One region of the Pseudomonas sp. GL_117 genome, then DNA from elsewhere that is predicted to be linked to it. Evidence: predicted binding sites of a transcription regulator. Region 1 holds the regulator's gene; each other region holds the start of a gene.
What was found. Region 1 encodes sigma-54, which starts transcription at its own class of promoters, with help from an activator protein. Its sites were predicted from a motif close to ANTGGCATNNANNTTGCTNT; they were not measured.
Positions count from the first base shown of each region.

Region 1 (3,195 bases):
GCGGATCAGGGTCGCGTCCTGATCGACGACCTGGATGTCAGCCACCAGCCAATGCACGGTCGTGCACGGGCCGGTATCGGCTATCTTCCGCAAGAAGCGTCGATCTTCCGCAAACTGTCGGTGGCCGACAACATCATGGCGATCCTCGAGACCCGCAAGGAACTCGACCGTGATGGCCGTCGCAAGGAGCTGGAAAGCCTGCTGCAGGAATTCCACATCAACCACATTCGCGACAACCTCGGCATGAGCCTGTCCGGCGGCGAGCGTCGTCGTGTGGAAATCGCCCGTGCCCTGGCCACTGCGCCGAAATTCATCCTGCTGGACGAACCGTTTGCCGGCGTCGACCCGATCTCGGTCGGCGACATCAAACAGATCATCCACCACCTGAAAGCCAAGGGCATCGGTGTATTGATCACCGACCACAACGTGCGTGAAACCCTCGACATCTGCGAAACCGCATATATCGTCAACGATGGCCAACTGATTGCCGAAGGCGACGCCGCCACGATCCTGGCCAACGAATTGGTGAAGGAAGTCTACCTGGGTCACGAGTTCCGCCTGTAAACACCGTGGTGTCACGGCCGCTGCCAAGATGCGCGGGAGTCAATGAAAACCTCCGGATTTTTATTGTTACCGTGCTCTAGGCAAAGCCCCCGACATCAGGCATATAATTTGCTTATGTTTGGCGCTCACGCGCCCTGTCGTGGATGGCGCATTGCGCCGGCGAATAAGGTGTTAAGCCCCTGCCATGAAACCATCGCTAGTCCTGAGAATGGGCCAGCAGCTGACGATGACACCGCAGCTGCAACAGGCCATCCGCCTGCTCCAATTGTCGACCTTGGACCTGCAACAGGAAATCCAGGAGGCTCTGGAGTCCAACCCGATGCTCGAACGCCAGGAAGAAGGCGACGACTTCGATAACGCAGACCCGCTGGCCGACAACATCGAGCAAAAACCCAATTCCGACGTGCAGGAACCTTCCTATCAGGAAACCGCCCCAACGGTGGATAACCTGGAAGAAGGTGAATGGAACGAACGCATTCCCAACGAACTTCCCGTGGACACCGCCTGGGAAGACGTCTACCAGACCAGCGCCAGCAGCCTGCCCAGCAACGACGATGATGAGTGGGACTTCACCACCCGCACCTCCGCCGGCGAAAGCCTGCAGAGCCATCTGTTGTGGCAATTGAACCTCGCGCCGATGTCGGACACCGATCGCCTGATCGCCGTGACCCTGATCGACTGCATCAACAACCAGGGCTACCTGGACGAGACGCTTGAGGAGATCCTCGAAGCGTTCGACCCGGAACTGGACATCGAACTGGACGAGATCGAAGCCGTCCTGCACCGGATCCAACAGTTCGAACCCGCCGGCATCGGCGCCCGCACCCTCAGCGAATGCCTGTTGCTGCAATTGCGCCAACTGCCTGCCAAGACGCCTTGGCTCATTGAAGCCCAGCGCTTGGTGACCGACTACATCGACCTGCTGGGTAGCCGCGACTACAGCCAGTTGATGCGCCGTATGAAACTCAAGGAAGACGACCTGCGCCAGGTCATCGAACTGGTACAGAGCCTCAATCCGCGCCCGGGCTCGCAGATCGAGTCCAGCGAAGCCGAATACGTGGTGCCTGACGTCATCGTGCGCAAGGACAACGAACGCTGGCTGGTGGAGTTGAACCAGGAGTCGGTGCCACGCCTGCGGGTCAACCCGCAATACGCCGGCTTTGTACGCCGCGCCGATACCAGCGCCGACAACACCTTCATGCGCAACCAGTTGCAGGAGGCCCGCTGGTTCATCAAGAGCCTGCAAAGCCGCAACGAAACCCTGATGAAAGTCGCCACCCAGATCGTCGAGCACCAGCGCGGCTTCCTGGAATATGGCGACGAAGCGATGAAACCGTTGGTGCTGCATGACATCGCCGAAGCAGTCGGCATGCACGAATCGACGATTTCACGGGTGACCACGCAGAAATTCATGCATACCCCACGGGGTATTTATGAGCTGAAATACTTTTTCTCCAGCCACGTCAGCACCTCCGAAGGCGGCGAATGCTCGTCCACGGCGATCCGCGCGATCATCAAAAAACTGGTTGCCGCGGAAAATCAGAAAAAGCCATTGAGTGACAGTAAGATCGCTGGTTTACTGGAGGCACAAGGCATTCAGGTCGCCCGTCGAACCGTCGCCAAGTACCGCGAGTCCCTCGGGATCGCGCCTTCCAGCGAGCGTAAGCGTTTGATGTGACGGGCGGGCCATAGCGTTCCAGTGGTGGGTATTCCTGCCCACCGCTTTATGCACTGGCAACGAAGGAGAAGCTGTATGCAAGTCAACATCAGTGGACACCAACTGGAAGTGACCGAACCGCTGCGCGCCTATATCGGCGAAAAACTCAAAAGAATTGAGGGGCATTTCGACAAGATCACCAACGTGCAAGTCATCATGACTGTCGAAAAGCTGAAGCAGAAAATCGAAGCCACCTTGCGTATACCCGGCGGGGAAGTAGTCGCCAATGCCGAGCATTCAGATATGTATGCCGCCATTGACGACCTGACCGACAAGCTGGATCGCCAAATCAAAAAGCATAAGGAAAAGCAGCAGAGCCTCCTCCAGGGCACAGGCCGCTAACACTCCCCACCCATGATTCGACTTGAAACCATCCTGACCCCCGGCCGTTCCCTCGTGAACGCGCCGGGTGGCAGTAAAAAGAAAGCCCTTGAGCAAATTGCCAACCTGATCAGCCGCGAAGTGCCTGACCTGGAGATGCAAGATGTCTACGAGGCTCTGATTGCCCGTGAAAAACTCGGCTCCACCGGTTTTGGCAACGGCATCGCCATTCCCCACTGCCGCCTCAAAAGTTGTGAGGCACCTGTCAGCGCCCTGCTGCACCTGGACGCTCCCATCGATTTCGACGCCATCGACGGCGCCCCGGTCGACCTGCTGTTTGTTCTGCTGGTCCCGCAAGCCGCCACCGATGCGCACCTGGAACTGCTCCGGCAGATCGCCAGCATGCTCGACCGCAAGGAAGTACGCGACAAACTGCGCAGTGCCAGCAGCAATGAGGCGCTGTATCAGGTAGTCCTGGATGAACAGAACGGGCAGTAATCATGCGTTTGATCATCGTCAGCGGCCGTTCCGGCTCGGGTAAAAGCACCGCCCTCAACGTACTTGAGGACAGTGGTTTCTACTGCATCGACAAC
Region 1 is NZ_CM174418.1:1,028,798-1,031,992, reverse strand. It holds gene lptB (LPS export ABC transporter ATP-binding protein) at 1-564, shown strand, start outside; gene AC3ISR_RS04490 (RNA polymerase factor sigma-54) at 749-2,242, shown strand; gene hpf (ribosome hibernation-promoting factor, HPF/YfiA family) at 2,318-2,623, shown strand; gene ptsN (PTS IIA-like nitrogen regulatory protein PtsN) at 2,636-3,100, shown strand; gene rapZ (RNase adapter RapZ) at 3,103-3,195, shown strand, end outside.

Region 2 (3,195 bases), 2.7 Mb from region 1:
CCTTAACCATTGCTCACCTGCCCACACACCGAACACACATACGCGACCGGCGCGGGATCATCCGCCCCGGTCCGCACCTCGCAGGTAAAGCGATAGCCCCTGCCATAGATCGTCTTGATAAAGCCCTTGTCGCCCTTCAAGTGCTTGCGCAGCGAGTAGATGCAACGCGTCAGTGATTCCTCGGCCACCTCGCCACGAGGCCAGGCCAGCTCCAGCAAACGATCCTTGGTCATCAGCGTGCCGGCCGAGGCCAGCAGCAACCGCAGGACCTGCCCCTCTTTGGGCGGCAACTGAATGTCCACCTCCCCGCTGGTCAAACGGCCATCGCCATGCAAGGTCCAGCGGGCAAAGACGAGGGGCGCCGTCGATTCATCAATCACGACAGCCATACGTACCTCTGCATCCAACTACTGACATTGAATTCCCTATTTTCCTGTACCGACCACCCGCCAACCGCATGACTATAAAAAACCGTCCTACACCTCGCGCTAGGACAAAACCCATTCATCCCGCGATTTTCGGAAGCGTGCCTTAGGACAATTCCTTGCGCGGCCCTACCGACCTAGCCACTCCTGGTAGATCTCATGCAGCTCAATCCCTAACCGATCCTCCAACTGCACCAGCTCGCCCAACGCCATTAAATGGCCGTTAACCCGAACTTCGACGCAGCGGGTGATGCCCGGTGCCAAGGGCAGCACCTTGCCCACGTCGAACGCCGCCAGGCGCTTGCGACTGATCAGTTGCTCCTGCAGAAGTATTTCCAGGTGCATGGGAAAACGCCTATTCAGTGAGAGATTTCGCGACCCGGCCGCATAAATGCACGTTGCACACGCTTGGACTGCTCGGCACTCAGCAGCGGTGGCACAGCATTGTCGGCCTGCCACAACGCGGCATCATCCGGCGGTTTGAAGACATCCAACTCCGCCACCCACTTCTTGATCAGTGTCACCTGGGCGGGCTTGCCCTTGATCAGCAAGCTGTTGGTATCGGGGTAGGCAATCAGCGCAAGACGGGCGTCAGCCGGCGCGCCCTTGCGCTCCTTGGCGAGGCGGGCCTCGATCAGCGAAACCATCCCCGGCACCGTAATCGTGTTTGCGCCCGCCCCGTAACTGCGATCCGCCACGTCACGGTTGAACACCTGCACCACACCAAACGCCGCTGCGGGCTCGGCTGGTTTGCGGTCCATCAGTTGTGCCAGGCGCAGTACCCGGTCCACATAGCTTGGCGGGCCCGACACATAGAACGTACGCGCTCCGCTTGCACGCAGCGGATAACGCGATTCGTCAAGCCCGGCACGCCCCATCAGGCTGCGCAGCCGAGCGACGGAAATGTAGCGGAGCGCCACCGCCGAGCTGCGCGCTTCACCAGCGTCATAGAGGTACACCACGCGCCCGTGGCTGTACCAGATCAACCCTTCGCGCTCGGCCAGCAGTTCCAGAACCTGTTGCGGGGTCTCGAAATCGAATACGCCACTGACCTGCCGGCGAGCGGCTTGAGGACTGACCACCACCGGCAAACCCAGGGGCACGGAAAGCGCGGTAAAAAACCTGCGCAGGCTTTGATCCTGCGCCAGATAGAGCTCACCCCGGGCAAACGAGGAGCCCAGCAACAACGCAACGCACAACAACCAGTTGCACAGCCGGTGGCGGGTCATGCTTGCACGGGGATCAGTCTGCACCTTGGGGTTTCCTGGGCGGCCGGGCGTAAAGAAACGGCCATACTGAAAGGCACTCAGCTTTCAATCTTGACGGAAAGCTGACGGCAAGTGACCTCCACCGCCCCGTGGCATGTGCATTGCTTTGCACTGTGCATCAGAGCGCGCGCCAACGAAGGCGCAGGCTTACGGACAAAGGCGTCGTTACCTTGCAAGGGCCTCTACCGCCACCCGAGGGAACGACGCTTTTTTTTGAGAGAAAAGGCAGGTGTTGATGAACGAACCGGCAGACTACAGCCCGACCCGCAATGCGCTGGCCTGGGTCAATGGCAGTGACGCCCCGGAAAGAAGCAGCCTGGACCTCGGCTTCATGGCCTTGAGCGATTGCGCCTCGCTGGTCGTCGCCGCCACCCAGGGCTTCGCCCAACCTTATGGCCTGACACTCAACCTCAAGCGCCAGGCGTCCTGGGCCAACCTGCGCGACAAACTGGTCAGCGGTGAACTCGACGCCGCCCACAGCCTGTATGGGCTGATCTACGCGGTGCACCTGGGCATCGGCGGCGTTGCGCCGACCGACATGGCGGTGCTGATGGGCCTGAACCAGAACGGCCAGAGCATCAACCTGTCCCACGGCCTGCAACAGCAAGGAGTGGTCACTCCTGAGGCGCTGGATCGCCACGTGCACCAAAGCCGCACAAAACTGACCTTTGCCCAGACGTTTCCCACAGGCACCCACGCCATGTGGCTGTATTACTGGCTGGCGAGCCAGGGCATTCATCCGCTACGGGATGTCGATAGCGTTGTAGTCCCTCCGCCGCAAATGGTCGCGCATCTGCAAGCCGGGCGTATCGACGGTTTCTGTGTCGGCGAACCCTGGTCCGCCAGCGCGGTGAAGCAGAACCAGGGCTTTACGATGGCGACTACCCAGGCGATCTGGCCGGATCATCCGGAAAAAGTCCTTGGCTGCACCCAGGCGTTCGTCGACCAATACCCCAACACCGCTCGCGTACTGGTGATGGCGATCCTCGAAGCCAGCCGCTTCATTGAACAAAGCCAGGAAAACCGCCGATCCACCGCGCAATTGCTCAGCGCCCGCGACTACCTTGACGCGCCGCTCGACTGCATCGAACCGCGCCTGCTCGGCACCTACGACGACGGCCTCGGCAACCACTGGCAAGACCCCCATGCCCTGCGTTTTTTTGCCGAAGGCGCGGTAAACCTGCCGTATCTCTCCGACGGCATGTGGTTCATGACTCAATTCCGTCGCTGGGGCCTGTTGCGCGACGACCCGGACTATCTGGATGTTGCCCGCCAGGTCCAGCAACTAGCGCTCTATCGCGACGCCGCCAGCGCCGTTGGCCTCAGCACGACAGCCGCGGACATGCGCAGCAGCCAACTGATCGACGGCAAGATCTGGGACGGCCGTGACCCCGCCGCCTACGCGCGCAGTTTCCGCCTGCACGCAATGACCGATCCCACAAGCCGCCAGGCCTTGCGCTGACAGGAAGAACGATATGCTGCGAATCCTGTTGATCAACGAC
Region 2 is NZ_CM174418.1:4,562,987-4,566,181, forward strand. It holds gene AC3ISR_RS20640 (transglycosylase SLT domain-containing protein) at 1-10, opposite strand, end outside; gene AC3ISR_RS20645 (winged helix-turn-helix domain-containing protein) at 3-389, opposite strand; gene AC3ISR_RS20650 (FliM/FliN family flagellar motor switch protein) at 555-770, opposite strand; gene AC3ISR_RS20655 (secretin N-terminal domain-containing protein) at 785-1,678, opposite strand; gene AC3ISR_RS20660 (CmpA/NrtA family ABC transporter substrate-binding protein) at 1,929-3,155, shown strand; gene AC3ISR_RS20665 (ANTAR domain-containing response regulator) at 3,169-3,195, shown strand, end outside.
Region 2: a site for sigma-54 is predicted at 1,782-1,801, ahead of AC3ISR_RS20660 (CmpA/NrtA family ABC transporter substrate-binding protein). Genes of this name have one in related genera too.

Region 3 (3,195 bases), 2.9 Mb from region 1:
TTTCAGCCGCAGGCGCCGGTTTGCTCGCGCTGCTGTGCATGATGTACCAGGTGCCACCCACCGAGGCGCCAATGGCCAGGATCAGGCCCACGACAATCATCAGGATAAGCTTGAGCTTGCCTTTGCCTGCGGGTGGTTTTGCTGCGTCGTCGCTCTTCGCCATGCCAATAATCCGTCACTATTCGGGGATTCATAGATCTACGGAAAGGCAAGAGCAAGTGTTATGCCAGAGTTGTCTGGTAATTGGGCAGAGCCAGCACCACCAATCAAATGTGGGAGCGGGCTTGCTCGCGAATGCGGTGTGTCAGTGACAGATGTATTGACTGACACACCGCATTCGCGAGCAAGCCCGCTCCCACATTTTGTCCCGCGACAGGTTCAGGTCAGGCGTAGTAGTCGACGGCGCTGGAGCCGATGACGTTGGAGATCACAGGCGTCACTGCTTCAGCCACTTCGGCATGGGCAGTGCTGTCGCCACTGTCACCACGTCCGCTGCTACTGATGCCCCGCGCCTGATTCTGCTGTTGCTGCTGCTCCTGGCCACGGGACTGGTCCGACACGTTCACATCCACCTGCCCCATGCCCTGCTGGGCAAACATCTCACGCAAGCGCCCGGATTGGCTTTCCAGCGCCTCGCGCACCACCGCATGGCCGCTCATGAAGCTGACCTGGGCTTGCTGGTCCGCCGTCATATTGACTTTGATGTCCAGGCGCCCGAGTTCGGCCGGTTGCAGTTGGATCTCCGCCGACTTGAGGTTGGCGCTGGACAGGTACATCACGCGGTTGACCACTTCCTCGGTCCAGCCGCTCTGGTGCATGGCCAGCGGTGCGTTGATCACCGGCGGCAGGGCGTTTGCGGTTTTCGGCGTGGCGGCCTGGGTCAAGGCAGCCAGGCGATTGGCGAAGTCATCGACGCGGGTGTCGCTGCTGGCGCCCTTGAGGTCTTTGAGGCCGTCTTCGATCAGCCCGCCGAAGGCTTTGTCACCGCCCTGGTCAGTGCTGTCCTTGGCGGCTTGCTGGTCGACCATATTGGCCAGGCCGGCACTGAAATTCTGGGCGGCGGTCGGCTGGTCCAGGTCCGGCGGCGGCGCGCTTTTCTGGGGGGCCTGGCTACTGGCGGAGACGTGACCGCCCTGCTCCATCGCCAGGCGCACGGCCGGCATTGCGTCGAGAGGGTCGCTGGCGGGGTCGAACGCTGGTGCCTTGACCTCATCGGTCACGGCAAGCGGTGCTGCGGTCACGGGCTGGGCCTTTTCATCAACCACAGGCGCGACGGTTGCCGGAGCCACCGGCACTGGCACTGGCACGGCGACTGGCGTGACCGTCGCCACCAACGCCGGATCTACGACCGGGTCAACCACCGGCTGTTGCACCAGACTTGGGTCGGCGGGCTTGTCGTCATCACTCTTGCTGGCGCTGTCATCAGCCTTGGCCGGCGGGTTGGCAGGCAAAGGATTGCCGCTATCGGCAACTGCCGGTGTGCTGGCGGCAGGCTTGTCGCCGCCGGCCGCAGGCTTGGCGCTGCTGTCGGCAGACTTGTCACGGCTGGTTTTCGACGGGGTATCGTCGGCCTTTGCCACAGGTTTGGAACCCTGATTGGCGAACACCTGAGCAAAGCCGGCGCCCTTGTCACGCGGCTCCGCAGCCGCTGCCGGCGGGTTGGCGGCAGGCGCTTGAGGCTTGGCCGCAGGGGCAGCCTGAAGAAGCGAATTAGGGGCGACTGGCATAGGTAAAGGTCTCCACTGCATGAGGGTCGGGGATGCAGTATCTGGAGGTAGAGCAAGAGTCGGGCCAGGTTGCCGAGCGCAGCTGAAAAATGTGGGAGAGGGCCCGTTCCCACATTTGGATCTTCATATCTCTATCAGCACATCAGAGCTGGAAGCGCTGGCGCTCCGATTCGTACAGCGGGCGCACCAAGGCAAACTCATGATCAATCTGATCCACCAGAACCCCCAGGTCAGCGCCAGGCGCTTGCGCAGACTCAGCCTCCAGCCGCTGGCACAACTGCGCCAACCGCACCGCACCGAGGTTGCCGCTGCTGCCCTTGAAGCTATGGGCGATACGCCCCAGCGCCTTGGCGTCATCGCGCGCCTTGCGCAAGGCTTCGACGCGTTTTTGCGAATCATCGAGGAAGGTATCCAACAGCCTGGGGTACTCGCCCTCCATGACTTCCTGCAAACCCGACAGCACGTCGGGGTCCAGATGAATCTCAGCCACTTGTTCGCTCCTTGATCAAGAATCGGCGGATTATGCCTGAGCCGGCCATGAAAACTCCACGCAGACACTGCGCCCGCCATCGGACCAGCGCACATCGCCGCTCAATTGACGGACCAGATTCAAGCCGCGACCGGACAGCCGATCAACGTCCAGGGGCCGTGCCAACACTTGATCCACGTCAAACCCGGCGCCGCTGTCTTCGATGCGCAAGGACAGCTGCCCGCCGCCCAGCGTCGGCACCACCTGCACATGCACACGCACATAGCCACTACTGAGCTGCGCCAGCCGCTCGTTGCGCTGGCGGTAGTAGTCGGCAAAACCGTGCACGTCGCGCTTGAGCCGCGAGTCCAGGCCCAGCACGCCATGCTCCAGGGCGTTGGAGTACAACTCGGCCATCACGCTGTACAGCGCCCCGCTCTGCTCGCGCAGGCCATGGACCTCCAGCAGCAACTGCAACAGGTACGGCAAGGGGTTGTGACGCTTGAGGGTTTCGGCGCGGAACTCGAAACTCACCGACCAATCCAGCGGGCACGACTGGCCGCTATCGGTATACAGCGGCCCCGTCGCACGCAGGGATGGCCCATCTTGCAGGGTGATTTCCACCATGCTCACATCGTCGCGCGCCTCACCGCGAAACGCGGCCAAGGCCTGCTCGATCTCTTCAAACAGCCGGTCGGGCTCGCGATTGGCGGCGAATACCTGATGTAAACGTTCGACGCCAAACAGCTGATCAGCGGTGTCAGCCGTGTCGAGTACGCCGTCGGAGAGCAAAAACACCCGGTCACCCAGGGCCATCGGCCAGACTTCGGTGCTGTCGTCAAACGCCTCGGCCGACAACACGCCCAACGGCAAATGCCGTGGCTCCAGCGCCGTACGCTTGCCGCTGGCGACTTCATGGACATAACCTTCGGGCATGCCACCGTTCCACACCTCCACCGCACGCCGCTGGGCGCTCAGGCACAACAGGGTGGCGCAACA
Region 3 is NZ_CM174418.1:4,371,635-4,374,829, forward strand. It holds gene fliL (flagellar basal body-associated protein FliL) at 1-163, opposite strand, end outside; gene AC3ISR_RS19805 (flagellar hook-length control protein FliK) at 384-1,727, opposite strand; gene AC3ISR_RS19810 (Hpt domain-containing protein) at 1,870-2,217, opposite strand; gene AC3ISR_RS19815 (SpoIIE family protein phosphatase) at 2,248-3,195, opposite strand, start outside.
Region 3: a site for sigma-54 is predicted at 1,777-1,796, ahead of AC3ISR_RS19805 (flagellar hook-length control protein FliK). Genes of this name have one in related genera too.